DNA from 4 places in the Pseudarthrobacter humi genome. Region 2 is predicted to be linked to each of the others. Evidence: riboswitches for the same ligand, from Rfam matches in the RefSeq annotation. Region 2 holds a riboswitch; each other region holds the start of a gene.
What was found. A riboswitch is a leader RNA that binds a small molecule or an ion and turns the genes downstream of it on or off. The one in region 2 is predicted to bind thiamine pyrophosphate.

Region 1 (7,278 bases), on a different contig from region 2:
ACTGCCAGGAACGCAAAACGCCAGCCCATTCTTCTGGGCTGGCGTTTTGTCTGGTCCATGATCCGTATTCCTGGGGCGCTGATGCGAAGGGCTCCGGCGCTGGCCTGGTGCGGCTGGGCCTGCTTTGTAGGTCCCTGGGGACTTACTTCTTGGGCTGGAAGTCGCGCTTTTCCTTGATCTTCGCAGCCTTGCCGCGCAGGTCGCGCATGTAGTACAGCTTCGCGCGGCGCACGTCACCCTTGGAGACAACTTCGATCTTGTCGATGATCGGGGAGTGCACCGGGAAGGTACGCTCCACACCGACGCCGAAGGAGACCTTGCGGATGGTGAAGGTTTCGCGAAGACCGTCGCCGTGGCGGCCCAGGACGAAGCCCTGGAATACCTGGACACGGGAGTTCTTGCCTTCGATGATGTTCACGTGAACCTTGAGGGTGTCACCCGCACGGAAGACAGGAACATCGGTGCGCAGCGAGGCTGCATCTACGGAATCGAGAATATGCATAATTGCACTCCTGGTGAACGCCACAGGTCATTCACTTTGGGTCACGGCGGGCAAGCCCGGAAGTACCGGAAATTACCGCCGAAAATTAAGTGGGGCCGGTTCCTTCACTGATTGAAGGTCCCGGGGTGTCCAACTGTTGGTTGCGCTCCCCCTGTGGCAGGTGCGGACCCAGCAGACACAAAGACTAATTTTGCCACACTCGCGGGGCTACAGCCAATCGCCCGGACCACAGGCGCGCCGGTTCAGGTTGAGGCGTCGGTTCCAGCGTCCGTGCTGGTATCGGCCTGCCGTCGCGCCAGGAGGTGCCCGTCGACGACGTCGTACCCGAGGTCGGCGAAAGCCGTCCGGTCGGCACGTGGCAGCTTACCGGCGTCGAACGCTTCCAGCAGGTCCGGACGGCGTTCCGCCGTCCGCCGGTACTGCTCGTGGCGGCGCCACTGCGCGATCTTCCCGTGGTTGCCGCTCAGCAGCACTGCCGGGACATCCCGGTCCCGCCAGCTGGCGGGCTTGGTATACACCGGGTATTCCAGCAGCCCGTCCGAATGCGACTCCTCCACCAGGGAATCAGGGTTGCCCACAACGCCCGGCAGCAGCCTGCCAATGGCTTCGACCATGGCCAAAACAGCCACTTCGCCGCCGTTCAGCACATAGTCACCAAGGCTCATGGGGCGGACCGTGAAGTGCTCTTCCGCCCACTCGATGACACGCTCGTCGATGCCCTCATAGCGGCCGCAGGCAAAAACCAGCCGGTCCTCTTCTGCGAGCTCATGGGCCAGGGCCTGGTTGAAGCGCTCCCCTGCCGGCGACGGAACAATCAAGACCGGTTTGGCGGGCTCGGCCGCCATGGCCCCGGCGCCACCTGCGGCTTCACCGGCTCCGGCGACAGAAGCAGCTGCGGCAACGGCAGCCAACGCCTGCGCCCAAGGCTCAGGCTTCATCACCATGCCGGCGCCGCCGCCGTACGGGGTGTCGTCCACTGAGCGGTGCTTGTCGGTGGTGAAATCACGCAGGTCATGGACGCGCAGGTCCAACAGGCCGTCCTGGCGGGCTTTTCCAATGAGCGAGAGCTCCAGGGGCGCCAGGTACTCCGGGAAGATACTGACGACGTCGATTCTCATCTACGCGTTTTCCTCCGCTTCACCGGGGCCGGCTTCGCCGTCGTTGACCTCAAAGAGACCGTGCGGCGGCGTCAGCAGGACGAAGCCATCGGCCACATTGACCTCCGGAACGATCTGCTCCACAAACGGGACAAGGATTTCCTTGCCGTCCGGCGTTTCAACCACCAGCAGGTCCTGGACGGGCAAGGTGTGCAGGGCGGCGATCTTGCCGACCACCTGCGACCCGACGCGCGCCTCGAGCCCTACCAGTTCGTGCTCGTACCAGCCTTCGTCGTCGTCCTCGCCCAGCTCTTCGGTTTCGATGAAAAGCTTGGCGCCGCGCAGGGCCTCTGCCTGGTTGCGGGTCTCGATTCCTTCGAATGCGAGCAGCAGGATGTCCTTGTTCCAGCGCGCACCCTCAACGATGAGCGGGCCGGCCGATGCAGGCTCCACCACAAACTCGGTACCGGGAACAAACCGGTCCCCCGGAGCGTCGGTCAGCACCTGGACCGTCACTTCGCCGCGGATTCCATGCGGTTTGCCGATTCGTGCCACCTGAAGCTGCATCTGTTCCTCTGTTTCGGTTTGTGGATTCTCCACGGGTCTTGTGGTGAAAGCACTCCGGCCCCTCCACCGTTGCTGGTGGAAGGGCCGGAGCAAAAACTGATGTTGCCGAGCGCTTAGCGGCGGCGGTCGGTGTCGACGACGTCGACCCTGACCGGCTCGCCGTCTGCCAGTGCCGCCACAACGGTGCGCAATGCCCGTGCAGTGCGGCCCTGGCGGCCGATCACCCGTCCCAGGTCATCCTGATGAACACGAACCTCGAGGGTGTCCCCGCGGCGGTTGTTCTTCGAGCTGACCTTGACATCCTCCGGCGAATCAACGATTCCCCGGACGAGGTGTTCGAGCGCTTCTGCCAGCAATCTACTCAGCCTCGGTGGTCTCTGCCTCGGCCGGGGCCTCGGCTGCGTCAGACTGCTTCGACTTCTTGGTGATGGCTTCCGGGATGATCACGGAACCCTTTTCCGGAGCAACAAAGGCAGCCTTCGGAGCTTTGGTCTTCAGGGTGCCTTCCTGGCCCGGCAGGCCCTTGAACTTCTGCCAGTCACCGGTGATCTTCAGGATCGCGGCAACCTGCTCGGACGGCTGTGCGCCGACGCCGAGCCAGTACTGGGCACGGTCCGTGTCCACCTCGATGTATGAGGGCTCTTCGGTGGGGTGGTACTTGCCGATCTCTTCGATGGCACGGCCGTCACGCTTGGAGCGTGCGTCCATGACGACGATGCGGTAGTACGGTGCGCGCATCTTGCCAAAGCGCTTAAGGCGAATCTTTACGGCCACTTTTGTGGTCACTCCTGTTTCAGAAAAGGGGTGAACCGACGTTCTGCACCCGTGGGGCGGGCCATACTTGAGGGTTCGAAGGACAGGATCCGGACGCGGAGAGAGGGGCCACGCAGATCGAGTACCTGTTTATTGTGCCAGATCAGCGTCCGGATTTCGACTTGACACGTCGGGATGGGGTAGCCGGGCGGACCCGGCGGGCCACGGCCTGCCTACGACGACCAGACGTACACGCCGGTGCGCGCGGCGTCATCGACTGAGTTTGCCAGCTCAGCGAACTGCTGGACATACGTCCGGGCCTCGGCCACGCCGAACGGCATGTCATCCTGGGCGGCCCACTTTTCAGCGACGTCGTCCAGGACATTGCCTTCGCCTTCAGTCTCATAGCTGAGCAGGTCCGCGAGCGCACGCACCATGGCCGGCGGTACCCCTAGGAGGGAATCACTGGCGACGTCAACCATGGCCAGTTCGTAGTCCGCGCCACCGGCGTGCACCGCAACGCCGGCAAGGTCGCCAAGCTGCTCGATTTCGAAATCGCTGATTCCGGGAATCCGCAGGGCCTGGCCCTCCGGGGAGCCCCCTGCATCCAGGACGGCCGCCCGCTTCAGCGCGGCATCGTGAGTGGAAACAAAAATTTCAGTGAAGCCCATGGGAACAGCCCTCATTCCGTCGACGGTGCGGCCTGGAAGGGCAGCAGCAAGTGCCGCCCCGGCCGTTCAGAATCAGCCTAGTACAAGGCAAGCCGCACACTTGGCATCCGCACTCAGCGGACGGCGACCCGGATATTATTGCGCCACGGGTCCTCGAAGCGAAGCTCGGCGCCCGTGTGGTGCGAGGCCACACCGGCGACCCTCAGGCGGTCGGCGAGCGCTCCGACGTCATCCCCGGAAGGGACCTCGATGAGCACTTCGCCGAGGCCCAGGGTGTCCTTGCGGGGACCGGCTCCGCGGCTGTTCCAGACGTTCATGGCCATGTGGTGGTGATACCGGCCCGCGGAGACAAACAGTGCCTGCCCGTGCCAGCCGGCGGTCTTTTCGAAGCCCAGCGTGCCGACGTAGAAATCGTGCGCTGACTGGACGTCGCCCACCTGGAGGTGGACGTGGCCCACGCCGGCTTCGCTGGCCCGCTGGCCGGCGACGGATTCCTGGGTCAGGTGCTGCTCGAGGTAGCGCTGCGGCGGCAGTGCCAGGCTGTCCATCACGACATCCTTCCCGTTCCAGGACCAGTTTTCGCGGGGCCTGTCCCAGTACAGTTCGACGCCGTTGCCCTCGGGGTCGTTGAAGTAGAAGGCCTCGCTGACGAGGTGGTCGGCGCTGCCGGTGAAGGACCGGGGTTCATACTGGGCGGCGGTGGCTACCGTGGCGGCCAGCGAAGCCTGGTCGTCAAACAGCAGTGCGGTGTGGAACAACCCGGCCTCTCCCCTGCCAGGCAGATTCAAGGACGGGGCGGCCGCGAGATGGACCAGCGGGCGTTGAAGGCGGCCAAGATAGACGCCGCCATCCTGTTCCGCGACGACGTCCAGGCCGAGCGCACGCTGGTAATAGTCGGTCATCAGTTTCATGTCGCCCACCTTGAGCATCACGGTGCCCATGGAGAGGGCAGCAGGAAGGAGATCCCGGCTGGTGGCTTCTGCAGTCATGTGAACACTCCCGGTCCGCTGGCCTTCGGACGGAAGGCCGCTATGGTTCCAATTTACTTGAACCTTCAATTTAATTCAAGTGGCAGAGCAGACGGATTGCGACCGCATTCCCGTGATTGCTGTGACGGGTCCACCCTCGGCCTGTGGTAGCTTCAACTTGACCACACGGGAGCCCTTGCAGGGGCTGAGATCGGGCTGACGCAGCCTGCGACCGTTGAACCTGTCCGGGTAATGCCGGCGAAGGAAGTGAGTATTCATTGAATACACAAGAAACACAGCTGATCCCTGCCAAAAATGAAGCCGACGTGGATCAAACGCTCCAACCTGAAACCCAGTCGCTGAAGTCCCACTCGCTGGCGTTTATCAACGATGAGGCCACCGGGATCCGCGTTCCCGTGACCGAAATCGCCCTCGAACCGTCGCCAAACGGCGAGGCGAACGGGCCTTTCCGGACCTACCGAACGGCGGGACCGGGCAGCGATCCGGTGGTGGGCCTCAACCCGTTCCGCTCGGAGTGGATCGCCGCCCGCGGAGACACCGAGCCCTATAGCGGCCGGGAGCGGAACCTGCTCGACGACGGCAAGTCGGCCGTGCGCCGGGGCGCAGCCTCTGCGGAATGGAAGGGTGCTCAGCCGGTTCCCCGCCGCGCCGTCGAAGGCAAGACCGTCACGCAGATGCACTACGCGCGGAAGGGTGTCATCACCCCCGAGATGCAGTTCATCGCCCTCCGTGAAAATTGCGACGTGGAACTGGTCCGCAGCGAGGTGGCGGCCGGCCGGGCCATCATCCCCAACAACATCAACCACCCGGAATCCGAACCAATGATTATCGGCAAGGCCTTCCTGGTGAAGATCAATGCCAACATCGGCAACTCGGCCGTGACCAGCTCCATCGCCGAGGAAGTAGACAAACTCCAGTGGGCCACCCAGTGGGGTGCCGACACGGTGATGGACCTGTCCACCGGCGACGACATCCACACCACCCGGGAATGGCTCATCCGCAACTCCCCCGTCCCCATCGGCACGGTGCCCATCTACCAGGCCCTGGAGAAGGTCAACGGCGAGGCCAACGCCCTGACTTGGGAGATCTACCGGGACACGGTCATTGAGCAATGCGAGCAGGGTGTGGACTACATGACCATCCACGCCGGCGTGCTGCTGCGTTACGTGCCGCTGACGGCCAACCGCGTCACCGGCATCGTCTCCCGAGGCGGCGCGATCATGGCCGGGTGGTGCCTGGCGCACCACCAGGAGAACTTCCTCTACACCCACTTCGACGAGCTGTGCGAAATCTTCGCCAAGTACGACGTCGCGTTCTCCCTGGGCGACGGACTGCGCCCGGGGGCGACGGCGGACGCCAACGACGCCGCCCAGTTCGCCGAGCTGGACACGCTGGCTGAACTGACCCAGCGGGCGTGGGAATTCGACGTGCAGGTCATGGTGGAAGGTCCCGGGCACGTCCCGTTCCACCTGGTACGGGAGAACGTGGAACGCCAGCAGGAACTCTGCAAGGGCGCCCCGTTCTATACCCTGGGGCCGCTGGTCACGGATATTGCCCCGGGCTATGACCACATCACGTCCGCAATCGGCGCCACCGAAATCGCCCGGTACGGCACGGCGATGCTTTGCTACGTCACGCCCAAGGAACACCTTGGCCTGCCGAACAAGGACGACGTGAAGACCGGGGTGATCACCTACAAGATCGCCGCCCACGCAGCAGACCTTGCCAAAGGCCACCCCGGCGCCCATGAGAGGGATGATGCCCTGTCCAAGGCCCGGTTCGAGTTCCGCTGGCGCGACCAGTTCGCGCTGTCCCTGGACCCGGTCACGGCGGAGGCCTTCCACGACGAGACGCTGCCTGCCGAACCGGCCAAAACCGCCCACTTCTGCTCCATGTGCGGCCCGAAGTTCTGTTCCATGAAGATCAGCCAGGACATCAGGGACGAATACGGTTCGGCAGACTCGCAGGCGGCCATCGCCGAGGCCTACAGCGGGATGCGCGAAAAGAGTGCGGAGTTCCTGGCCGCCGGCGGGAAGGTCTACCTCCCCGAGCTTCGGATCCCGGCCGGCAGCTGACGGCTCAGGAAGCCTGAACCGAGCGTGACCTGCCGACGTCGGCGATGAAGGACCGGATGGCACGGTCACCTTCGGCAGAGTCCTGGGGCCGGTGTCCTCCCGCAGCAATGCGGTGCAGGGCACCGGTTTCCTGCAGATATCCGGCGATTTCCTCGTAGAGCGGTTCCCACCCACCCGTCAGGACCAGGGTGGGGACGCCCGGAACAATGTGCAGCGGGGCCTCCCAGGACGGCGCCTGCAACCGGAGCCGGCGCGCCGACCGTTTTTCCTCCGGCGTGGCGGGCTCCTGCAGGTCCGCCGCGAACATTCGCCGCACGAACTCCCGCTGGAAGTCTTCATCGCTGAGCTGGTTTCGGAGGTCGAACAGCGGTTGCATCAGGGCGCGGTGTGCGGCCGTGGCCGGCAGTTCTGCGGTCAGGGACAGGCACGCCGGTTCTACCAGCGTGAGGGAATACACCAGCTCGGGGCGTTCCACGGCAGCCATCATGGCCGCAATCGCGCCCTCGGCGTGGGCAACAACATGGCCGCCGGCGGCCCCGCGGCCGTCATCGGCAAGTGAGCGCAGGATGATGGCGGTATCTTCGGAGAACGAGGACTCCACGGGTTCAGCGACGGAGTCAAAAC
Region 2 (7,278 bases):
ATGTGGCGGTACGTCAGGGGCAGGAGTGTTGCCACATATGGAAAACGAACAAGCATCAGCCGTTAACGATGAAGCCGTCGCCGAGGCCACGGAAGCGCCCAAGAAGGCCACCCGGACACGCCGGAAGGCAGTGCCGAAGACCGCAGAGGCCGCACCGGTGGAGGCCGCCGAGGCTGAGCCTGCGACGGACGCCGCACCGGAGCCTAAGGCGCCGGTCCGCCGCACCCGCGCACGCAAGAAGGTGGAGACCGCCGAACCGTTGCCGGCGTTCGCTGCTGAGGTTCTGGAGGCACCTGCCGCCGTTGTTACCGAGACTGTCGTAGAGCCCGCCGCCGTCGAAACCGAGGCCGGAGCTGCAGCCCCCGAGGCTGCAGCGGAGACCAAGCCTGTCCGCCGCCGCCGCGTGGCCACGCGCAAAACCTCTGCCCCCGACGTCGCTCCCGCGGCCGTGGAACAGGCAAGTGCAGAGCAGGCAGCCCCTAAAACTGCAGCGACGCCGGCCCTGGAAGCAGAGGAAGTCGCGGCTGCGGAGGCCGCCGCGCCCGCAGCAGCCGCCGCGCCCGCAGCAGCCGACGCCGTTGCCCCCGTCAACGCTGCCCAGGTCAACGCTGCTGCCGCGCCGGCGAAAGAGCCGGCTGCTGCTGGGACTGCCAGCCCGTTCAGTTCGCTGTTCCTTGAGCCGGCGTCCACCACATCGGTGCTTTTCCAGGCCCCCGACCTCAGCACCGTGGTCCGCCCCGCGCCGGTTGCTGCCGTCGTTGAAGAGCCGGAAGAGGACGACGCCGAAGACGGCGAAGCGGACGACGCCAACGGCCGCCGCAGGCGCCGCAGCCGTGGTCGCCGTGGACGCAGCCGTACCGGCGAAAGCGATGCTGACGTTGACAACGAAGGCGACGAAGGCGCAGCCGAAGAAACCGATGAGGATTCCGCCGGACAGACCGATGAGGGCGTGACGTCCCGCCGTCGTCGGCGCCGCCGCCGTGGCGACCAGGATCTGGAACTGACCGGAGGCGAAGGCGACGACCCGCCCAACACGGTGACCCGTGTCCGCGCGCCGCGCGCCGCGGCCGAAGCGCCGGTCAACAACCGCGTCACGTCTGTCAAGGGTTCCACCCGCCTCGAAGCCAAGAAGCAGCGCCGACGCGAATCCCGCGACACCGGCCGCCGCCGTACCGTCATCACCGAGGCCGAGTTCCTGGCCCGCCGCGAATCAGTTGACCGCCAGATGATCGTCCGGCAGCGCGACGACAGAATCCAGATCGCCGTCCTGGAAGACGGCGTCCTGGCCGAGCACTTTGTGTCCAAGACGCAGCAGGATTCCTTGATCGGCAACGTCTACCTGGGCAAGGTCCAGAACGTCCTGCCGTCCATGGAAGCGGCGTTCGTTGACATCGGACGCGGCCGCAACGCCGTGCTGTACGCCGGTGAGGTGAACTGGGAAGCCGTCAACCTCGAAGGCAAGCAGCGCCGGATCGAAAACGCGCTCAAGTCCGGCGACACCGTCCTGGTCCAGGTCACCAAGGACCCCGTGGGCCACAAGGGCGCACGCCTGACCAGCCAGATCTCCCTGCCCGGCCGCTACCTGGTCTACGTGCCCGGCGGCTCCATGACCGGCATCTCCCGCAAACTGCCCGACGTCGAGCGCAACCGCCTCAAGCGCATCCTCAAGGACCGCCTCCCGGAGCACGCCGGCGTCATCGTCCGCACCGCTGCCGAAGGCGCCTCCGAAGAGGAGCTCACGCACGACATCAACCGGCTGCGCGCGCAGTGGGAAGGCATCGAAAGCCAGTCCACGTCCACCAAGATCCTCGCGCCGGAGCTGCTCTACGGCGAACCTGACCTCACCATCAAGGTGGTCCGTGATGTCTTCAACGAGGACTTCTCCAAGCTGATCGTCTCCGGTGAAGAGGCCTGGGACACTATCGAGGCGTACGTCACCTACGTGGCCCCGGACCTCGTGGGCCGCCTGGAAAAGTGGACCAAGGACCAGGACATCTTCGCTGCGTGGCGGATCGATGAGCAGATCCACAAGGCCCTGGAACGCAAGGTCTTCCTGCCTTCGGGCGGCTCGCTGGTCATTGACCGCACCGAAGCCATGACAGTGGTGGACGTCAATACCGGCAAGTTCACCGGCAGCGGCGGCAACCTCGAGGAAACCGTCACCAAGAACAACCTCGAGGCAGCTGAAGAAGTGGTCCGGCAGCTCCGGCTCCGCGACATCGGCGGCATCATCGTCATCGACTTCATCGATATGGTCCTCGAATCCAACCGCGACCTGGTCCTGCGCCGCATGGTGGAATGCCTGGGCCGCGACCGGACCAAGCACCAGGTGGCCGAAGTGACCTCGCTGGGCCTCGTGCAGATGACGCGTAAGCGCATGGGCACCGGGCTCCTGGAAGTCTTCGGCGAGCAGTGTGAAACCTGTGCAGGCCGCGGAATCGTCACCCACGACGACCCCGTGGAGCACCGCCGCGCCAACACGGTAGCCGCGGAGCACCACGTGCAGCGGGTTGACAGCCGTCCGGAAGCCCAGCGCACCGACAGCGTGCGGACTGACAGCCAGCGCCCGGACAGCCAGCCGGGTGGCCGCACTGACCGGAAGCGCCGCCGCGGACGGGGCGGCCAGCCGTTGGAAACGGCGCCGGCAGCTCCGGTGCAGATCCACACGGTCCATCCGGAAGCCAGCGATGCCGAGCGCCATGCGAAGGCGGAGGCCACTCGGGCAGCGCTTGCGAACATTGCGGCCGCAGCCCACGCTGCGCACCTGCACGACGACGAGGTGGCTCAGGCATCAGCTGCCGCGGGCCGGCAGCCTGCGGCTCCGGTGCCGGCTCCGGCTGGGCAGTCCGAAACGGACTCCAACGGCCGCCCGGCCGCTGTGCTGACCTTCGGCGGCGAGCAGGTAGTGCTGCCGTTCGTGGCGCACCACGAGGACCAGCCGCACGCACCTGCCCTGACGCTTGACCGCCTCGCGGAGGCCTTCGCCCACCTTGGTGAGCCGGCTCCTGTAGCGGAAAGCACGCCGCCGGCAGTCCAGGCAGCTGAACGCCGGGCGGCCGAACCTGCCCGCCAGCAGCAGCCAGCGGCGGAGAAGGATTACTCCGACCACACTGAAGAGCCCCGTGCCCGCCGTCCCCGGCGGAACCGGAGTGCCAGCCGTGCCCAGGGCGCAGCCAACGCCACGTCCGTAGAACATCACGAAGCTGCTGCGGCGGCTGCTGCCGGACACACCCACGCCGCCAAGGCCCCGGAACCCCTCAAGGCTCCTGTGGCCGACAAACCGGTTGCCGCCAACGCGCCCATCATCCTGGGCGTAGGCGTTCCGGCCTCGGAGCTCTGACCAAACAGTAGGGCAAGCCAATACAACGGCGCCCGGACGTGCCTGTGAATCACAGGCTGCGTCCGGGCGTCCGGCGTTAAGTCGCGAGGAACGCTAGGCTGGTGACTGACACGGGGTGCCGCGCAGAGAGCCGGCTGAGATCCACACCCGTTGAACCTGTCCGGTTAGCACCGGCGAAGGGATGTCTCCTTTGGCTTCAACTTCTGTTCTTCCTCCTGCAACGCCCGCGGCGGCTCTGCCGAAAACCCCAGCAACCCGGGCTGAGGTCCGGGTGCTGCGTGACGTCCCGCGGGTGCTGTCCATTGCCGGATCGGACCCTTCAGGGGGCGCGGGCGTCCAGGCCGACCTCAAAAGCATTGCAGCCCTTGGCGGCTACGGCATGGCGGCGATCACCGCGCTGACGGTCCAAAACACCCAGGGGGTCCAGGCGGTTCACGTCCCGCCGGCGTCCTTCCTGGGCCAGCAGCTCGCTGCCATCAGCGATGACATCACCATCGACGCGGTCAAGATCGGCATGCTGGGCGACGCTGCGGTGATAGGCGTGGTCCGCGACTGGCTGGAAAAGGTACGTCCCGCCGTCGTCGTTCTTGATCCGGTGATGGTGGCCACAAGCGGCGACCGGCTGCTGCAGGAGTCTGCCGAGGCGGCCCTGCGGGAGCTGCTCCCGCTCGCGGACCTGATCACCCCCAACCTGGCGGAACTGGCCATCCTGGTGGCGGAGCCGCAGGCGAGGGAATGGCACGACGCGCTCGGGCAGGGGCAGCGGTTGTCCGCCGCGACCGGCGCCACCGTCCTGGTCAAGGGCGGCCATCTCGACGGCGGTGCGTGCCCTGATGCCCTGGTCAACGCCGGCGGGCTGCTCGCCCAAGAGGTAGTGGAAGTGAGCGGGGACAGGATCCCCACCCGCAACAGCCACGGCACCGGCTGCTCGCTGTCATCGGCCATGGCCACGGCCCAGGCCCGGCTGGGTGACTGGGAAGCCGCGTTGCGGCAAGTGAAGCCCTGGCTGGTGGGCGCGCTGCGGGCCGCTGACCAACTGAAGGTGGGCGCGGGCAACGGCCCCATCAACCACTTTCACCACATGCAACAGATTCCGGCGGCCGGCGAATTCGCGGAGACGCTGCGCCGGGCGTCGGCGCCGGATCTCGCGGCCATCTACGGGCTGGACTTCATCCGCGACCTGGCGGCCGGAACATTGGCTGAGGAACAATTCGCCTATTACCTCGCCCAGGACGCCATCTACCTCAACGGGTATTCACGGGTCCTCGCCCGAGCCAGTGCGCTGGCGCCCACGGAAGCCGCGCAGCTGTTCTGGGCGAAGTCGGCCCGGCAATGCCTTGAGGTCGAATCCGAACTGCACCGCACGTGGCTGAGCACCAGGACCGTGGACTCCGTCCTTGGGCCTGTCACCAAGTCCTACGTGGACCACCTGGTGGCGGCCTCGGCCTCCGGCAGCTATGCGGTCCTCGTGGCGGCGGTGCTGCCGTGCTTCTGGCTGTACGCCGAAGTGGGACAGACCCTCCACGCGGAGTTCCTGGCCGCCGGTGCTTCGCCGGCGCATCCCTATGCCGACTGGCTGCGGGCCTATGCTGACGAGGATTTCGCCCAGGCCACGCGCGACGCCATCGCCTTGGCTGACGACGCCGGCCGGAGTGCTTCCGCGGATGAACGGGCGGCGATGCTGGTGGCCTTCAGGCAGTCGTGCCGGTTCGAGGCGGAATTCTTCGACGCGCCGCGAATTCATTCCTGACAGGCTGCGGCCTGTGCGGCCTGTACGATAGTCAGGCACGGTTTTGGATTGTCAGTGCAGTACCTGCTTGTGGGTACTATCACAGACAACCTGCCGTAACCAGCCTCATTTGCGGCCGAAGGCAAAATTAGCGTATTCTAGATCTTCGGTGCTTACGCCAACACTTGGGTTACGACCCCACGGCGTTGAGGCACAGCGAGAACCCAGCCAAATACGGAACAGGGTTCAGCACGCAAATTTAGTAATAAACGTCGAGAGAAGTGAGTTCCCAAGTGGTGTACGCGATTGTCCGCGCAGGCGGCCGCCAAGAGAAGGTTTCCGTTGGAGACTTCGTTACCCTGAACCGCGTCCCCGGTGGAGCCGGCAGCACCTTTGAGTTGCCCGCACTGCTCCTGGTAGACGGTGACAAAGTCACCTCTGCTGCTGCGGACCTGGCCAAGGTAACGGTTACGGCTGAGATCCTCGAAGACCTCCGTGGTCCGAAGATCGTCATCCAGAAGTTCAAGAACAAGACCGGTTACAAGAAGCGCCAGGGTCACCGTCAGGAATTGACCAAGGTCAAGATCACGGGTATCAAGTAACTCTTCGTTACTGTTCAGGTTCTTCAGCAGATTCCCCAGAATTTAAAGGCAGGCATTTCAAATGGCACATAAAAAAGGCGCGAGTTCCACTCGCAACGGTCGTGACTCCAACGCCCAGTACCTCGGCGTCAAGCGCTTCGGCGGCCAGGTAGTTTCCGCAGGCGAGATCATCGTCCGCCAGCGTGGCACCCACTTCCACCCGGGCGCCGGCGTTGGACGTGGCGGCGACGACACACTGTTCGCACTGGCCCCGGGAGCCGTCCAGTTCGGCACCCGCCGCGGTCGCCGCGTTGTTAACATCGTTGCTGCTGCAGCTGCAGAGTAACAAATAGTTCTGAAGCGGTGGAGCGGGCCATTTTGGTCCGCTCCACTGTTCTTTTAACCGCATTACAATCGTCTTGTCGCCTTTGGGCGTACAGGAAAACAGCACTGAGGAGATCCACGTGGCGAGCTTTGTAGACCGGGTAGTACTGCACGTATCCGGCGGTACCGGCGGCCACGGGTGTGTCTCTGTCCACCGGGAGAAGTTCAAGCCCCTGGGCGGTCCCGACGGCGGCAACGGCGGCGACGGCGGCGACGTCATCCTGCGCGTTGATCACCAGACCACCACGCTGCTTGACTACCACCACGCCCCCCACCGCCATGCCACCAACGGTGGACCCGGCATGGGTGACTGGCGCGGTGGCAAGAGCGGCGAGACACTCATCCTGCCCGTGCCGGACGGCACCGTGGTCAAGTCCAAGGACGGCACCGTCCTGGCGGACCTGGTCGGCGAAGGCGCCGAGTATGTGGCGGCCGCCGGCGGCCTGGGCGGCCTGGGCAACGCCTCGCTGTCCTCGCAGAAGCGCCGTGCCCCGGGCTTCGCCCTGCTGGGCATCGAGGGTGACGCCCGTGACATCGTGCTGGAACTGAAGTCCATCGCCGACATCGCGCTGGTCGGTTTCCCCTCTGCCGGCAAATCCAGCCTGATCGCGGCCATGTCCGCCGCGCGGCCCAAGATCGCCGATTACCCCTTTACCACGCTGATCCCGAACCTGGGTGTTGTCCAGTCCGGAGATGTCCGCTTCACCATTGCCGACGTCCCGGGCCTCATCGAAGGCGCCAGCGAAGGCAAGGGCCTTGGCCACCACTTCCTGCGCCACGTGGAGCGCTGCGCCGCCCTGGTGCACGTGCTGGACTGCGGCACGCTCGAATCGGACCGTGACCCTTTGGCGGACCTGGCCATCATCGAGGCCGAGCTGGAAAAATACTCCGTGGACATGAGCTACGCCGGTGCCGACGGCGAAGTGGTTCCGCTGAACCACCGTCCGCGCCTGGTGGCCCTGAACAAGGTGGACCTCCCGGACGGCAAGGACATGGCTGAATTTGTCCGCCCGGAACTGGAGTCACGCGGCTACCGGGTCTTCGAAATCTCGGCTACCAGCCACGAGGGTCTCCGCCAGCTCGGCTTCGCCATGGCGGAAATCGTCCAGGCTGCCCGTGCCGCCCTCGCGGCCGCCCCGCCCAAGGTCCAGCCTCCCGTTCTGCGGCCCCGCGCCGTCAACGAATCCGGCTTCAAGATCCGCCGCGAGGAAAAGAACCTCGAGCCGCTCTTCCGCGTCCTGGGC
Region 3 (7,278 bases), on a different contig from region 2:
CTGCGGTCGAGAATGGTTTCGAGCCGCTGGATCATCTTCAGGCTCAGGTTCTGCTTGCCCTGCTCCATCCGGGCGACGGCGCTTTGGCTGGTTCCCAGCGCTGACGCGAGCTGACCTTGGGTCCAGCCCTTCTCGGCCCGGGCGTCCCTGAGTGTGGCGGCGACGTGCTCGGCAGTTTCCTGAATCATAGATAAAAAATATCACAGATGAGCTATTCCATGGCACGCGCAGCGGAAGGATGGACTGAGATTCCATGAAATACCCGATTCATGAGATAGAGGCTCCTTAATGCTTGTCCTTGACCCGCCACTCGCTCAGCGGGAGACTGAGACATCCGGTTCACCCGATCAACGGAAGAATGCCCTGCAGGAGGCCTGCCATGTACGGGAATGCGGCCACAGCATCCCGTGCTTTAGCGTGTGCCATCTTGTGCCTGCTCATGGCCCTTTGCGGGATTGTCGTGGCGCCGGCGTCCGTGGCCGCCCCTTCACCGGGCGAGGGCGCCGAGCAAGCATTGGGTAACGATATCTCGTGGCCTCAGTGCGACAAGGCGCTTCCCGCCGCTCCAGCTTTCGGGATCGTGGGCGTCAACAATGGCCTGGCCAGCACCACTAACCCCTGCCTCGCCGAACTTCTCCGCTGGGCCAAAGCCATCACGGTGAACCCGACCGATCAGCCGTCCGTGGCCCTTTACGTCAACACCGCCAACCCGGGGCACGCTGGCTCCTGGTGGCCGACCAGTAACAACTACCCCGCTGCCCACGCTGTAGACAACCCCTACGGCACCTGCAAGGACAAGGACGTTGGCCCGGTGTGCGCATACATGTACGGCTACGCCAAGGCATACGACGACGCCTACATCCGCGGCATCAGCAGCCCCTCGGACTACCTGTGGTGGCTCGATGTTGAAACAGGCAACAGCTGGTCCCTCGACAAGAATGCCAACCGTGCCGTCCTAGAAGGTATGACCGACTTTTTTCACAGCATCGGCGCCGACGTCGGCATCTACTCCTCGGCCTATCAATGGGTACAGATCGTGGGCACCGTCAGCAGCTCCAGCAACCTTTATGCCCTGCCCAGCTGGCTGGCAGGCGCCCGCACTGCCTTCGGAGCCACCGCCAACTGCTCGAATGCGCCGTTAACCCCCGGCGGCACAGTCACCCTGACCCAGTTCGTCTCCAGGGGCTTCGACTACGATCACTCGTGCATTTAGCAGGCAAAGCGCGCCGTAGCCCGAATCCAGAAGCATGGCCCGCCCGGACTAGCGCCAGACGAAGTTCCAGGTCCCCATCCCGGCCGCGGCAACCACAGCAGCCGCCGCGATCAGCACACCGCCCGCCAGCACCCAGGCGTCCAACGGCGAATAGGTGGATTCCCGGGCCCATGTCCGCAGGCCGGTGCCAAAACCGCGCGCTTCCATGGTGATGGCCAGCCGGGACGCACGGCGGATGGCCTGGACCAGGAGCCCGAAGCTCTGCCCGAGCGTGGCCCGCAGCCGTTGCAGCGGGCTGCCCTGCGAGCCCACGCCGCGGGCCCGCCGCGCCATGCCGATGGTCTGCCATTCCTCGGCCATAAGTCCCACCAGCCGCATCGCGGCCAGCGTGCCGAGGACAAAACGGTGCGGCAGCCGGGCCTTCTGGGCCAGCGCATCGGCAAGGTCGGTGGGGTCCGTGCAGGTCATCAGCAGGATCGCCGGCAGGGCAATCGCGAGGCCGCGCAGCATAAAACCGATTCCCAGCTGGAGGGAACCTTCGCTGATCGACCAGATCCCGACGTCGAGCAGTACAGCGCCGCCGTCCGCCGCGACGATCGCCGTGCTCCAGCCGCCCAGGGCTGCCGCGATGATGAGCGGCCAGCCGCGCTGCCACAGCAGGCGCAGGGTGAGGCCCGCCAGCGGGAAGATCACGAGCTCGGCCCCAAGCGCCACCGAAGCAGACACCCAGTCGATGGAGAGCGCCAGCACCAGGGTGATGAGGAAGACGACGGCGAACTTGGCCAGCGGGTTGGCGCGCGTCAGCAGCGCGTGGTTGCTGCGGAGGGTCAGGGCATCCCTCATGCCGCACCCGCTTCCTGGCGTGCGCCGCCGCGTGAGGCCGGTCCAAGCCGCAGTTCGGCCCCGCCCAGGACGGCGCTGAACTCCTGGTCGTGGGTCACGGAAACCACGGAGGTCCCGGCGTCGAGCAGTTCTGAGAGGAACGATGCGAGCTCAGCCCAGGTGTTGGCATCCTGGCCGAACGTCGGCTCGTCGAGGACCAGCACACGAGGGTGGGCCGCGAGGACAGTGGCCACCGAGAGGCGCCGCTTTTCGCCTCCCGAGAGCGTGTACGGATTGGCGTCCACCAGGTGCGTCAGGCGCAGCCGTTCCAGCAGCTCATCAACCCGCTCCTCGCCATGGCCCAGGTGCCGCGGGCCGAACATCAGTTCGTCCAGCACGCGGCCGGTAACGAACTGGTGCTCGGGTTCCTGGAAGACGGTTCCGATGCGGGAAATCAGCTGGTTGGCTTTCCATTTGAAGGGGTCAATCCCGGCGCCTTCGGAAAGCTCGACGGCGGCGGACACCTTCCCCGCCACCGGCGCCAGCAGACCGGCGAGGGTCAGTGCGAACGTTGACTTTCCGGCGCCGTTGGGTCCTGTGACGGTGAGTGCGTGGCCGGAACGGACCTGGGCCGCGATGCCGTGCTGCACCGGTACCGGCGGGATGGTCCGGAAGCCGCGGCGCCGCGGACGCTCGCGGGAGACGGCCAGGTCCTCGGCGGCCAGCAGCAGGTCACCGGAGCCTGCGGACACGCGGCGGCGGGTTGCCGGCACGTACCCCGGCACCCAGACGCCCGCGCCGATCAGCATGTCCCGCGCCTCCGCGAGCACCTGGTCCGGCGGCCCGTCCAGCAGGACTGCGGACGATGCGGCGGAACCTCCTGTGGAGCCCGCTGCCGAGCCCGGCTGCAGCACCACAATCCGGTCCACCAGGTCCTTCCAGACGGACACGCGGTGTTCCACCACAACCAGGGTGGCGCCGGTTTTGTCCAGGCAGCGGCCCACGGCGTCCCGGACTTCCAGCACGCCGGCGGGATCAAGGTTCGCTGTGGGCTCATCCAGCAGGATCAGCCCGGGCCGCATCGCGAGGATCCCGGCCAGCGCCAGGCGCTGCTTCTGCCCGCCGGACAGGGCCGACGTCGGGTGGTCCAGCGGGAGCCCGCCGGGACCAGGGCCGGCACTCCGCAGCCCGACGTCGTCGAGCGCTTCATGGACGCGCCGCCAGATCTCGTCCCGCGGCACGGCGAGGTTCTCGGCCCCGAAGGCGACGTCGTCGCCCAGGCGCGAAAGCACCACTTGCGTTTCCGGATCCTGCTGCATCAGGCCCGAGCGGCCGCGCTGCCCGCGCGGCACCACACCGTCGATCAGCAGCGAACCGGTTTCGTCGGCGTCGTCCCCTTCATCCCCCAGCACCCCTGCGAGCGCGTGCAGCAGTGTTGACTTGCCTGCGCCCGATGGGCCCAGCAGCAGCACCCGCTCGCCGGGAGCGATGTCGAGGTCGAGCCCCTGGACCGCGGGCGCGGAACGTCCCGCATGCCGCCAGCCCCAGCCACGGGCGGACACCGCGGCGGGGCGCACTCCGGAAGCGCCGGCGTCGGAAGCGGTCATCAGTTGAAGACGGGCTCCGACGCTGCCTTCCGGGATGCGAACGAGCTCAGCACACCGGTCCGGGCCAGGCCGCGGGTGGCGATCCAGGACAGCGCGCCCGCAATCACCGCGCCGGAGATGGTGCAGAACACGATGTACGCGAGCTTGTCGCCGGGCTCGTAGGCGATGTTCCAGCCCCACGGCAGGAACGAGTCATTGAGGCCGCAGAACAGGCCCGCGCCGGCACCGGCCAACAGCGCGGCGATGAGGTTGTACTTCTGGTGCAGGAAGGACTTGAACCGGAAGTTGCCGTACACCAGCAGGAAGAACACCAGCTCGGCGCCCAGGCCCTGGAGGAGTCCGGAGATCAGCACCGTGGCGCCGTACTGCGAGCCCATGATGAGTTCGCCGGTGGCGGCCACAGTTTCGCAGAAGATCGCCGCACCGGGTTTGCGGATGATGAGCATGCCCAGCACTGCCGGGATCATCCAGCCGCCGGCGATCAGGCCGGTCAGCGGGGGGTAAACGGCGTTCATGGGGGCGGAGACGATGCCGGCGCCCTGGGACCAGGCCCAGAAGATCACGCCGCCGGTGATGGCGATGAGCGCCGCCACCACGATGTCCACAACACGCCAGGTATTGCCGGTCTTTTTGATTGCTGCAGTTGTCATTTTGGTCCTCCTGAGGAACAGGAGGGGAAAGTGCCCCGGAGTGCGGCGCTGCCGCCGTTTCCGGACACTTCGAGAACTCGACTCCCTTGCGCCGGTACTAACCGGATCAGGTTCGAGGGTCTGCGGCTGTCCGCACTCTCAGCGCCCACCTGCGGTTCCCTGGCAATGCCAGTGATGTCCGACGGCGGCGCTCCCCTGTCGTAATAAATCTGCCCTGATGGGCGTGCTCCAGTTTACACCGCGGGCGGGGTAGATTGTGGGCCATGACTGCCAACAACCCGACTGTGACTGCGTTCAATCCTGATTCGACAGTGCCCCAGCCGGCGGGGCTGCTTGAGGCCCTGATTGCCCGGGTCGAAGCCGAGATCAACGAGCTGCAGTTTCCGCATTTCAGCAAGGACGACTCCCTCAACCTCGGGCTGCTCCTGGTGGAGCTGGGCAAGAGTCGGAAGCTGCCCATCGCGATCGACATCACCAAGGGTGACCAGGTCCTGTTCCACGTGGCCCTGGACGGCGCCACCCCGGACAACGAGCACTGGATCCGGGCCAAGCAGCGCACCGCCGCCAGGTATGAGATCCCGTCGCTGCTGGTGGGCCTGCGCGGCAGGCTGCATGGCGGCCGGATCGAGGACCACGGCTGGTTCGACGAGTCCACCTATGCCCCGCACGGCGGCTGCTTCCCGGTCTACGTCGCCGGTGTGGGTGCGGTGGCCACGGTGACGGTCTCGGGCCTGCCCCAGCAGCAGGACCACGATCTGGTGGTGGAAGCCCTGCGGGAGATTCTGGAGTCCATGCAGCCGGGTTAGGCTAAAGGAAGTCCCGGATCCGCTCACAAGGAGTTCAACGAATGAACCTGTTCATCAAGCTGCTCGGCACTGCAATCAGCATCGGCGCCGGGTTCGTCGGCACCAAGGTGGTCAATACGGTGTGGGAAAAGTCCACCGGCCGGAAGCCCCCCACCGGCAAGGACGAAGACACTCCCACCACCCTGCGCTCGGCCCTGACGTTTGCGCTCATTTCGGCCTCGGTCAGCACCATCATCCAGGTGCTCGCCAACCGCGGCACGCAGCGGGCCATCACCCGTTTCGCCAAGTCCCAGGACATAGTCTGACCGCACCACCATCCCCTGAGTTTTTGTCCAGATAATCGGCTCAAGCCGGCCGAGATACCCGATGATCTGGACAAAAACTCACACGGGACGCCGGGGGCTGCGCGTGACGCTTCAGTCCCGCCGGCCGCCGTCGGACGCTTCATCCCTTGACGACTCTTCCCGGGCCGACTCATCCCGGGCCGACTGGGCCGCCTTCTGAACCACGGCGTCGAGTTCATCGGAGCTGAGCAGCTCACGGTGAAGGTGTTTGGTCCGGTAACCGGCGCGGCCCACCATATGGGCGGAAACCGGCACCGTCAGCAGCTGGAAGATCCAGGCGACCAGCAGCACCGGCCACACCCACCAGGTGCGCATCTGCAGGCCGATGGCCGCCAGCAGCAGGAACAGCCCCAGCACTTGGGGCTTGGTGGCAGCGTGCATGCGGCTCAGCAGGTCCGGAAAGCGGAGCAGGCCCACGGCGGCGGCGAGTGACATGAGGGCCCCCACCATCAGGAACACCGCCGACACGGCATCGATGACGTTATCAACCACGCTGGCCTCGGGATTCATTGGCTTGCTCCCGCCGGTCGGCCACGAAGCGGGCAACGGTCACGGACCCGATGAAGCCGACCACGGACAGCGCCACCAGCAGCATCAGGTTGTTCAGGTGCCGGTTGACGGCCATGTCGATGCACAGTGCCGCGCCGAGGATCGCGAGCAGGACGTCGGAGGCCAGCACCCTGTCCAGCAGCGACGGTCCACGGGAGATTCTGATGATGGCTCCTGCCGCTGCCAGCGAAAGAATGACTGCCGTGACAGCCAGGACGGTCTGCATCATGCTGCGGCCTCCTGCCGGATTGCTTCGAGTTCCTCGCGCGTGCCCATGATCCTGATCAGGCCCGCTTCGATGGAGCGGACTTCCTTGCGCAGGCTTTCCACCTCGTCCGGGCTGCTGACATTGAGCGCGTGGAGGTACAGGGTGGACGTTGACCGGTCCACTTCCACCACCAGCGAGCCCGGGATCAGCGAAATCACGTGCCCGGTGGCGGTGACCATGAGGTCCTGGTGGCTCCGCAACGGCACCGCGACGACGGCGCTGATGACCCGCGGGCCGCGGACCACCGCCAGGTACATGACCTCGACGCTGGCTGCCGCCACCCTGCCCAGGAAACGCAGGGCAAACGGCACGGCGTGAAGAATGTTGAAACGGCCGCTGAGTTCCACCGGCGGCAGGTAGAACATCCGGGCCACAAGGACGGCCAGCAACGCGCCGAAGAGCAGGTTGCCCGGGCTGAAGTCCTGCCACAGGGCGCCCCAGACAATCACCAGCCATACCAGCAGGGGCAGTTCCTGGCGGAGGGAAATCCGGCGGCGGCTCATTTGCCCCCACCGTCTTTCAGGGCCAGCGGGGGAACTTCCGTGTCCTCGCCCAGCACGGCCTGGATGTAGGCGGACCTGTCCAGCATTTCGTGGGCGGCCTGGTCCGAGACTGTGAACAGCGGGCCGGCGAAGACCGTGAGTGACACGCCCAGGACCACCAGGCCCAGGGTTGAGCCCACCATGGTGCGGGGCAGCAGTGTGACGTTCTTGCGGCCTGCCCGGCTGCCGGTGTCCGAATCCTCCGGCTCGGCCAGCAGGACGGGGTCCGGGTGCTCGGCGTCCGAGGGCTTGCGCCAGAAGGCGCGGTTCCAGACCCTCGCAACGGCCAGGAGGGTCAGGAGGCTGGTAACCACGCCGCCGATCACCAGGGCGTAGGCCAGGGGCGTGCCCAGGTCGATGCCGGCCTGGATGAGCCCCACTTTCCCGAGGAAACCGGAGAACGGCGGGATCCCGGCCAGGTTCATGGCCGGGATAAAGAACAGCAGGGCCAGGATGGGCGACAGCTTGGCGAGGCCT
Region 4 (7,278 bases), on a different contig from region 2:
GGCACCGTAGTCGTAGGCCCAGATGATCTCGTTGAGGAAGCATTCCCGGCCGAAGATCGCGTCAAGCATCACCTTGGCGTAATGGACTTCCCGGTAATCCAGGTGGAGGTACAGCGTGCCGTCGTCAGCCAGCAGCCGCCAGGCCTCCACGAGCCGGGGTTCCAGGAATGACCAGTAGTCGCTGAAAGCGTCATCGTACCGGTGCAGGGCGCCCTTGATGGTGTCGTAGGAACGCCCCTTGAAGCCCACGCGGTCGCCGTCACCGTCGGTGTTCAGCACCATCCGGGTTTCCTGGCGCTTCTGGACCCTGCCGGTGTTGAACGGCGGGTCAACGTATATCAAGGTGAAGGCGCCGTCCGGCAGCGAGGGGAGGAACTCCGCGTTGTCCGCGTGAACCACCAGGTTGCTGCCATCCGGCGCCCAGACGGTGTCAGTCATCGAAGCTGTTATGCCTCGGTGCTGCGCTGCTGCGGGCGGTTGTCGGCACCGGCCACCACTTCGCCGTTGCGGCGGCGGGTGCGGGTCCGGCTGCGGCGGGCACGGGGGTCCACTTCGCCTTCGGCCGGAGCCGCAGCAACCGGTTCGGGGGCGGGGCTGGTGCCGGCGGTCGCCGCATCAGAGGTACGACGACGGCGGTCACCGGAGCGTCCGCCGGGCTCGTTGGTACGGCGGCTGCTGCTCTCGCGAGCACCGGACCGGCCGGCGTCGCGGTTGCTGTCGCGCCCGCTGTCGCGGCCACCGCTGGGACGGGTGTTCTTTTTGCCGGTCTCGCCCAGATCCTCGAGGACCTCGGCGTCGACGCCGGCCAGCACGCGCTTGTCGCGGGGCAGCCGGCCCTTGGTGCCTTCAGGGATATCCAGCTCTTCGAACAGGTGCGGCGAGGAGGAGTACGTTTCCACGGGCTCCGGGACGCTGAGCCCCAGGGCCTTATTGATCAGGCCCCAGCGCGGCATGTCGTCCCAGTCGACGAAGGTCACGGCTGTGCCCTTGTTGCCCGCGCGGCCGGTGCGGCCCACCCGGTGCAGGTAGATCTTTTCGTCTTCAACGCACTGGTAGTTGATGACGTGCGTGACGTCGTCGACGTCGATGCCGCGGGCGGCGACGTCGGTGGCCACCAGGACGTCCACCTTGTTGTTGCGGAAGGCGCGGAGCGCCTGCTCTCTCGCGCCCTGGCCCAGGTCACCGTGGATGGCGGCGGCGGCGAAGCCGCGGTCCACGAGCTCCTCGGCAACCTTGGCGGCGGTGCGCTTGGTTTTGGTGAAGATGATGGTGCGGCCGCGGCCGCGGGCCTGCAGGATGCGGGCGACGACCTCGATCTTGTCCATGCTGTGGGCACGGTAGATCAGCTGGCGGATGTCGCGCTTGGTCAGGCCCTCGTCATCGGGGTCGGCGGCACGGATGTGCGTCGGCTTGGTCATGTAGCGGCGCGCCATGGCGACGACCGGGCCGGGCATGGTGGCAGAGAACAGCAGGGTCTGGCGGACTGCAGGGGTACCGGCGATGAGGGTTTCCACGTCCGGCAGGAAGCCGAGGTCCAGCATTTCGTCGGCCTCGTCGAGGATGACCATCTTGACGTTCTTCAGGACCAGGTGCTTCTGCTTGTAGAGGTCGATGAGGCGGCCGGGAGTACCGACGACTACCTCGACGCCGTTCTGCAGGGCTTCCACCTGGGGCTCGTAGGCACGGCCGCCGTAGATGGTGGTGATACGGGCGTTCCGCTTGCGGGAAGCGTTCTGGAGATCATTGGCCACCTGGACGGCCAGCTCGCGCGTGGGCACGATGACCAGGGCCTGCGGTGCACCCGGAACGGCGAGATTGTCGTAGCCGGCGTCATCCGGACCCACCACGCGCTGCAGGGCGGGGATGCCGAAGCCGAGGGTCTTGCCGGTGCCGGTCTTGGCCTGCCCGATGATGTCGTGGCCCGAGAGCGCCACCGGCAGGGTCATGGCCTGGATGGGGAAGGGGTGGGTGATCCCGGCGTCGGCGAGGGACTCCACGATGTCGGCGCGGACGTTGTAGTCAGCGAAGGATTTCTCCTCGATCTCGTGCGGCTTCTCGTCCGAGATGATGGTTTCTTCGGGTTCGATCGTCTCGATGCCGGAGTCGTCAGTCAGGATCTGGTGGGTATGCAATTCACTCACAGGGGAGTTTCCTTATTCATTTGGGCATTGGCGCTGCCTGCTCAACGGGCCGGCCAACGTGGCCGTTCCGGAGCACGCTCGAAGCGCGCAAGCAAATCCAGTGGAAGCCGATCGCGGGCTATCAAAATGCTGGCACTGGTGACCAACGGGTGCATCTCAAGATCGCGTAGGGGCGGGCTTGTTGAATTCAAATCAAGGAAATCAACGACCGGGCATCCATATCTACTTCTTCAGTCTAGCCGCACGGACCCTGAATCCCGGCTTTGGGCCGATCAGGCAGCGCGGAAATCGTTCAGGCCAGCAGCTCGAAGTGGACCTCGCGGGCAGCGATGTCGGACGAGATCAGGCGGACCCGCACCTTGGTGCCGGATTCCAGGTCGCCGCCGCACCGGGCCGTCACGGCGGGTTCGGCGATCTGGATGATCCCCGAGGGGCCGTTCCCGTTTTTCGCGGCGCCGTTTTTCGGAGCGCCGTTCCTGGTGCCGTTGCCGTTCTTCCCGTTGCCGTTGTCCTTCTGCGGCTTGGAGCCGGAAATCACGATCGCATCGAACTCCTGGCCCACATGGTTGACCAGGAGCGCGGCCTCCACGGTGTCCAGCGCCATGCGTTCCATCCGCGATGCCAGCTGGTCGGATCCGGCCATGATCTCCGGCAGTGACGGCAGGGCTGCCCGCGCCCAGTCCGGTACCGGCTTGCCGTTGCTCAGGGCCTCGCAGATCACCAGGACAAAACGGTCGATCAGCCGCCGGAGCGGTGCCGTGGTGTGGGCATATGCAGCGCCGATGGCGGACTGGACGGCATCGTCCGGGACTGTGCCGTCGAACGCCGTGTAGCTGGCACCGCGGAACAGCATGCCGGCGGAGTGCAGGATGGCCAGTTGCCGCGGTTCCGTCGGGTCAAGGCTGCGGAGATATTCGCCGTAGCTGATCTTGCCGTCCCACGGCTTGCCCAATGCCTCGGTCTGGAGGCGGAAGTGACGCAGGGAGCGCTCGTCCGGGGCGGGCATGGTGCGCAGGATGCCCACTTCTCCCGCCAGCATCAGGTCTGCCGCCGCCATCCCCGTCATCAGGGAGATCTGGGCGTTCCAGTCCTCCACCGGAAGCTGCGGCGCAGCGGCAATCCGGTAGCCGCCGTCGGGCAGCTGCACAATTTCCTGCTCGGGCATGTTCAGGCTGGCGCCGCCGCGCTGCCGCTCCAGTTCAACGCGCTTGAGGCCCACTTCCTTCAGGAGCTGCAGGACCGGGCCGGCCGTCCCGGCGTCGAGTTCGGCCTGGACTCCCTTATAGCTCAGCTTGGCCCGGCTCCGGATGGTGGCCCTCTGGACGCTCACAGTGGAGACCTGCGCGGCGTCGTCCAGCCCGAACTCCCAGACATAGGCGGAACACAGCTGGCCGGCCAGAAGGCTGCCGGCCCCTTCGCTGATGACCTCCGGGTGCAGCGGGATACGGCCGTCAGGGGCGTAGAACGTCTGGCCGCGGCGCCGGGTCTCTGCGTCCAGCCCGCCGCCGGGGCGGACAAAGGACGGCACGTCAGCGATGGCGTAAAGCACCCGGTAGCCGGTGCCCGCACGCTCGATGAACAGCGCCTGGTCCAGGTCGGTGGACGACGCCGGATCGATGGTGAGGAAGGCCACATCCGTCAGGTCAGCACCCGGCAACTCGTGCGCGGCCACTGCCGCTTCCGCGTCCCGGACCGCCTCTGCCGGGTAGGGCCCCGGCAGTTCCAGTTCGGTCCGCAGGGCGCTCAGCGCCGCCGCGAGGTCGTTCGTCTGCTCGTGGACATTGGGGGCCAACCTATGATGTGACACGAAAATCAGGTTAGCTCGATTTCCACGGATCGTGCACGCCCGCCGCCCGCGACGCGGAGGATTGTCAGGATGCGCCGGCGTCCAGGGCCGCCAGGAGTGCCACGGCCGCCGCTGCGGGGTCCGAGGCTTCGGTGATGGCACGCACCACAACAATCCTGCCGGCGCCGGCCTCCACCACCTGCTCCACATTGCCGAGGTCGATGCCTCCGATGGCAAACCAGGGCAGCGTGGCCTGGGTGCCGCCGGCAGCGCGGACGGCTTCGGCCGCGTACCGCACCAGGTCAAGGCCGACGGCGGCCCGGCCCGGTTTCGTCGGCGTGGCCCAGACCGGTCCTACACAGAAGTAGTCCAGGCTGCCTTGGTCAGTCAGCCCACCGGACAGCCGGATGGCCCCTTCGACCTGCTCGGCGGTGTGCGTGGAAAGGCCGATCGCGGCTGGTGCCCCGAGCAGCGTGCGGGCGGAGGCGACTGGCAGGTCTTTCTGCCCGATGTGGAAGACGGGGGCGCCGGACAGCAGCGCGATATCGGCACGGTCATTGACTGCCCACAGCTTTCCGTGGCGTTCGGCGGCGGCCTGAAGCACGGCCAGCAGCTCCAGCTCCTCGGCCGCCTCGATGGCCTTGTCCCGGAGCTGGATGATGTCCACGCCGCCGGCAAACGCCGCGTCCACAAACTCGCCAAAGTCCCCGCGGTCCCGGCGCGCGTCGGTGCACAGGTACAGCCTGGCGCTGTGCGGGAGGCCGGTGTTCATGCCGCCAGCGGGGTCTGTTCCGGTCAAGGATTCGGGAGCGGCGGAGGGGACAAAGGACGTGCCTGCAGCGGCGAAGGATTGCGCGTTCATGGAAACCAGCCTAAGTCCCCTAAACTGGGCGGGTACTGCGGGAGCCCGTTGCAGCCGTCACAAAGCGGCCGGGCTGAGAGGGCGTCAGAGCCGACCGCTTGACCTGATCCGGCTAGTACCGGCGTAGGGAAGGAACATATGCCCCCCGCAATCAGCAGCCCGCCTGAGCCCGCACCAGCCAGCGTCCCGGCCAGCACCGCCACCGCCCTGCACGCCGACGTGGCCGTCATCGGCGGCGGAATCATCGGCCACGCCATAGCCTGGGAAGTCCGGCGATCCGGCCGTTCCGTCGTCCTGATCGATGATGCCCCCGGCAACGGCGCCAGCTGGGCAGCCGCCGGCATGCTGGCCCCTGTGAGCGAACTGCACTACCAGGAGGAAGACCTCCTTGAGCTGATGCTGGCATCCTCCGGCCTGTGGCCTGCCTTTGCGGCGGACCTCGCCCTGGCCGGGGCCGGCGATACCGGATATCTGACGACGCCGACCCTCGCCATCGGCGCGGACGCTGCGGACCGCCGGGCGCTGATGGACCTCCGGGCGGTGCAGCAGGCCAGCGGCCTGGTGGTGGAACCCCTGACTGTCCGTGAAGCCAGGACCAGGGAATCCCTGCTCAGCCCGGCCATATCCTGCGCCCTGGACATCCCCGCCGACCACCAGGTGGATCCGCGGAAACTCGTGGCGTGCCTCCAGGAAGTCCTGGCCCTCCACGAACCGGGAGCAGGAACCGCCGTGGCTGGTGCCCGCGCGGGATTCGCCGTTGACCAACGTGCCGCTGCTCTGCTCTGGGAGGACGGCCGCGTCAGCGGCGTGAAGCTCGCCCACGGCGGAACTGTCCAGGCCCGGGAGACCGTCGTGGCCAACGGATTGCAGGCAGGGTCGCTGGAGGGCCTGCCGGTTGGACTGCACCTGCCCCTGCGGCCCGTCTACGGTGACATCCTGCGGCTGGCTGTTCCGCGGCACCTGCGTCCGCTCCTCACCTCCACTGTCCGCGGAATGGTCCATGGTGTGCCGGTCTACATCGTTCCCCGGCAGGACGGCACCGTAGTGATCGGGGCAACGCAACGGGAAGACGCGCTCGCCGGGACGGGCGACGCCGCCGTCTCGGCGGTCGGCGTCTACCAGTTGTTGCGGGACGCCCAGGTCCTCGTGCCGGCCGTCTCGGAGCTTGAACTCCTGGAATGCACGGCACGGGCAAGGCCTGCGACCCCGGACAACGCCCCTCTCCTCGGCCGCGTACCGTCTTCCGCGCCACGGCCGGGGACCACGGCGGACATCGCCGGGCTGATGGTTGCCACCGGATTCTTCCGCCACGGAGTGCTCCTGGCTCCGGCGGCGGCGGCCATCTGCCGGGACCTGCTGGACGGCCGGACGGACCCGCGATGGGGGGCCCTCAGCCCGGCCCGCTTTTCAGGAAAGCACCACGTAGCCGGCACACAGTCCCCAGACAAGGACATCAGCAGCACGAAGGACCTCGACCCACAGAAGGAATCAGCATGAACATCACCCTCAACGGCTCGCGCCATTCCGTGGCGGACGACGCCTCCATCACCACCCTCATCAGCCAGGTCACCGGCCGTCCCCTCGCGGCCAACGGCCAGGCAACAGACGGGCAGAAACTCGGCGTCGCCGTCGCCCATAACTCCGCAGTAGTACCCCGCAGCCAGTGGTTCGTCACGGCGCTTGCCGAAGGTGACGACGTCGAACTGGTCACAGCAGTCCAGGGAGGCTGACACCATGACAGTAACCAGCAACATCAGCACACATAGCCGTCCCGAGGCCGCAGACAGGCTGGTCATCGACGGCGTCGAGCTCGGCTCCCGCCTCATCATGGGCACCGGTGGCGCCCCGAGCCTCGACGGGCTCGGCGCCGCCCTGCTGGCCTCCGGAACCGAGTTGACCACAGTGGCCATGCGCCGCTATTCGCCGGCGGAATCGGGGTCCCTTTTCCAGCTCCTGGTGGACCACGGGATCCGGATCCTGCCCAACACCGCCGGCTGCTTCACCGCCCGGGACGCGGTCATGACGGCGGAGCTCGCCCGCGAAGCGCTGGAGACCGACTGGCTCAAGCTGGAAGTCATCGCCGACGAACAGACCCTGCTGCCGGACGCCGTGGAATTGGTGGATGCCACGGAACAGCTTGTGAACCGGGGCTTCAAAGTGTTCGCCTACACCAACGATGACCCGGTCCTGGCCCTGCGGCTGGAAAACCTGGGTGCCACCGCGGTCATGCCGCTCGGGGCTCCCATCGGCACCGGCCTGGGCATCCTGAATCCACACAACATCGAGCTGATCGTCTCGCGCGCCTCGGTGCCCGTGGTGCTGGACGCCGGCATCGGCACGGCATCCGATGCCGCCCTGGCCATGGAGCTTGGCTGTGATGCCGTGCTGCTGGCCACCGCGGTCACGCGTGCGCAGAACCCGGCACTCATGGGGGAGGCCTTCAAACACGCCGTCATCGCCGGTAGGCTGGCGAAAGCGGCCGGCAGGAT

Region 1: another riboswitch for thiamine pyrophosphate. It lies ahead of thiC (phosphomethylpyrimidine synthase ThiC); the one in region 2 lies ahead of thiD (bifunctional hydroxymethylpyrimidine kinase/phosphomethylpyrimidine kinase).
Region 3: another riboswitch for thiamine pyrophosphate. It lies ahead of NFC73_RS12885 (ECF transporter S component); the one in region 2 lies ahead of thiD (bifunctional hydroxymethylpyrimidine kinase/phosphomethylpyrimidine kinase).
Region 4: another riboswitch for thiamine pyrophosphate. It lies ahead of thiO (glycine oxidase ThiO); the one in region 2 lies ahead of thiD (bifunctional hydroxymethylpyrimidine kinase/phosphomethylpyrimidine kinase).

Annotation. Positions count from the first base shown of each region.
Region 1 is NZ_JANCLV010000014.1:14,615-21,892, forward strand. Features, by position in the region: gene lepB (signal peptidase I) at 1-59, opposite strand, end outside; gene rplS (50S ribosomal protein L19) at 143-502, opposite strand; gene trmD (tRNA (guanosine(37)-N1)-methyltransferase TrmD) at 745-1,620, opposite strand; gene rimM (ribosome maturation factor RimM) at 1,621-2,166, opposite strand; gene NFC73_RS16830 (RNA-binding protein) at 2,280-2,522, opposite strand; gene rpsP (30S ribosomal protein S16) at 2,524-2,940, opposite strand; gene NFC73_RS16840 (hypothetical protein) at 3,153-3,590, opposite strand; gene NFC73_RS16845 (VOC family protein) at 3,704-4,579, opposite strand; TPP riboswitch at 4,735-4,842, shown strand; gene thiC (phosphomethylpyrimidine synthase ThiC) at 4,837-6,654, shown strand; gene NFC73_RS16855 (alpha/beta hydrolase) at 6,659-7,278, opposite strand, start outside.
Region 2 is NZ_JANCLV010000009.1:64,830-72,107, forward strand. Features, by position in the region: gene NFC73_RS13785 (Rne/Rng family ribonuclease) at 38-3,340, shown strand; TPP riboswitch at 3,442-3,539, shown strand; gene thiD (bifunctional hydroxymethylpyrimidine kinase/phosphomethylpyrimidine kinase) at 3,522-5,090, shown strand; gene rplU (50S ribosomal protein L21) at 5,363-5,671, shown strand; gene rpmA (50S ribosomal protein L27) at 5,733-5,996, shown strand; gene obgE (GTPase ObgE) at 6,115-7,278, shown strand, end outside.
Region 3 is NZ_JANCLV010000008.1:52,843-60,120, reverse strand. Features, by position in the region: gene NFC73_RS12905 (UDP-N-acetylglucosamine 1-carboxyvinyltransferase) at 1-188, opposite strand, end outside; gene NFC73_RS12900 (glycoside hydrolase family 25 domain-containing protein) at 380-1,213, shown strand; gene NFC73_RS12895 (energy-coupling factor transporter transmembrane component T family protein) at 1,262-2,056, opposite strand; gene NFC73_RS12890 (ABC transporter ATP-binding protein) at 2,053-3,642, opposite strand; gene NFC73_RS12885 (ECF transporter S component) at 3,642-4,292, opposite strand; TPP riboswitch at 4,358-4,499, opposite strand; gene NFC73_RS12880 (heme-degrading domain-containing protein) at 4,556-5,098, shown strand; gene NFC73_RS12875 (DUF4235 domain-containing protein) at 5,140-5,403, shown strand; gene mnhG (monovalent cation/H(+) antiporter subunit G) at 5,515-5,952, opposite strand; gene NFC73_RS12865 (MrpF/PhaF family protein) at 5,927-6,220, opposite strand; gene NFC73_RS12860 (Na+/H+ antiporter subunit E) at 6,217-6,762, opposite strand; gene NFC73_RS12855 (Na+/H+ antiporter subunit D) at 6,759-7,278, opposite strand, start outside.
Region 4 is NZ_JANCLV010000001.1:463,823-471,100, forward strand. Features, by position in the region: gene NFC73_RS02300 (DNA-methyltransferase) at 1-438, opposite strand, end outside; gene NFC73_RS02305 (DEAD/DEAH box helicase) at 447-2,141, opposite strand; gene NFC73_RS02310 (RNB domain-containing ribonuclease) at 2,434-3,948, opposite strand; gene thiE (thiamine phosphate synthase) at 4,013-4,699, opposite strand; TPP riboswitch at 4,817-4,937, shown strand; gene thiO (glycine oxidase ThiO) at 4,928-6,286, shown strand; gene thiS (sulfur carrier protein ThiS) at 6,283-6,519, shown strand; gene NFC73_RS02330 (thiazole synthase) at 6,524-7,278, shown strand, end outside.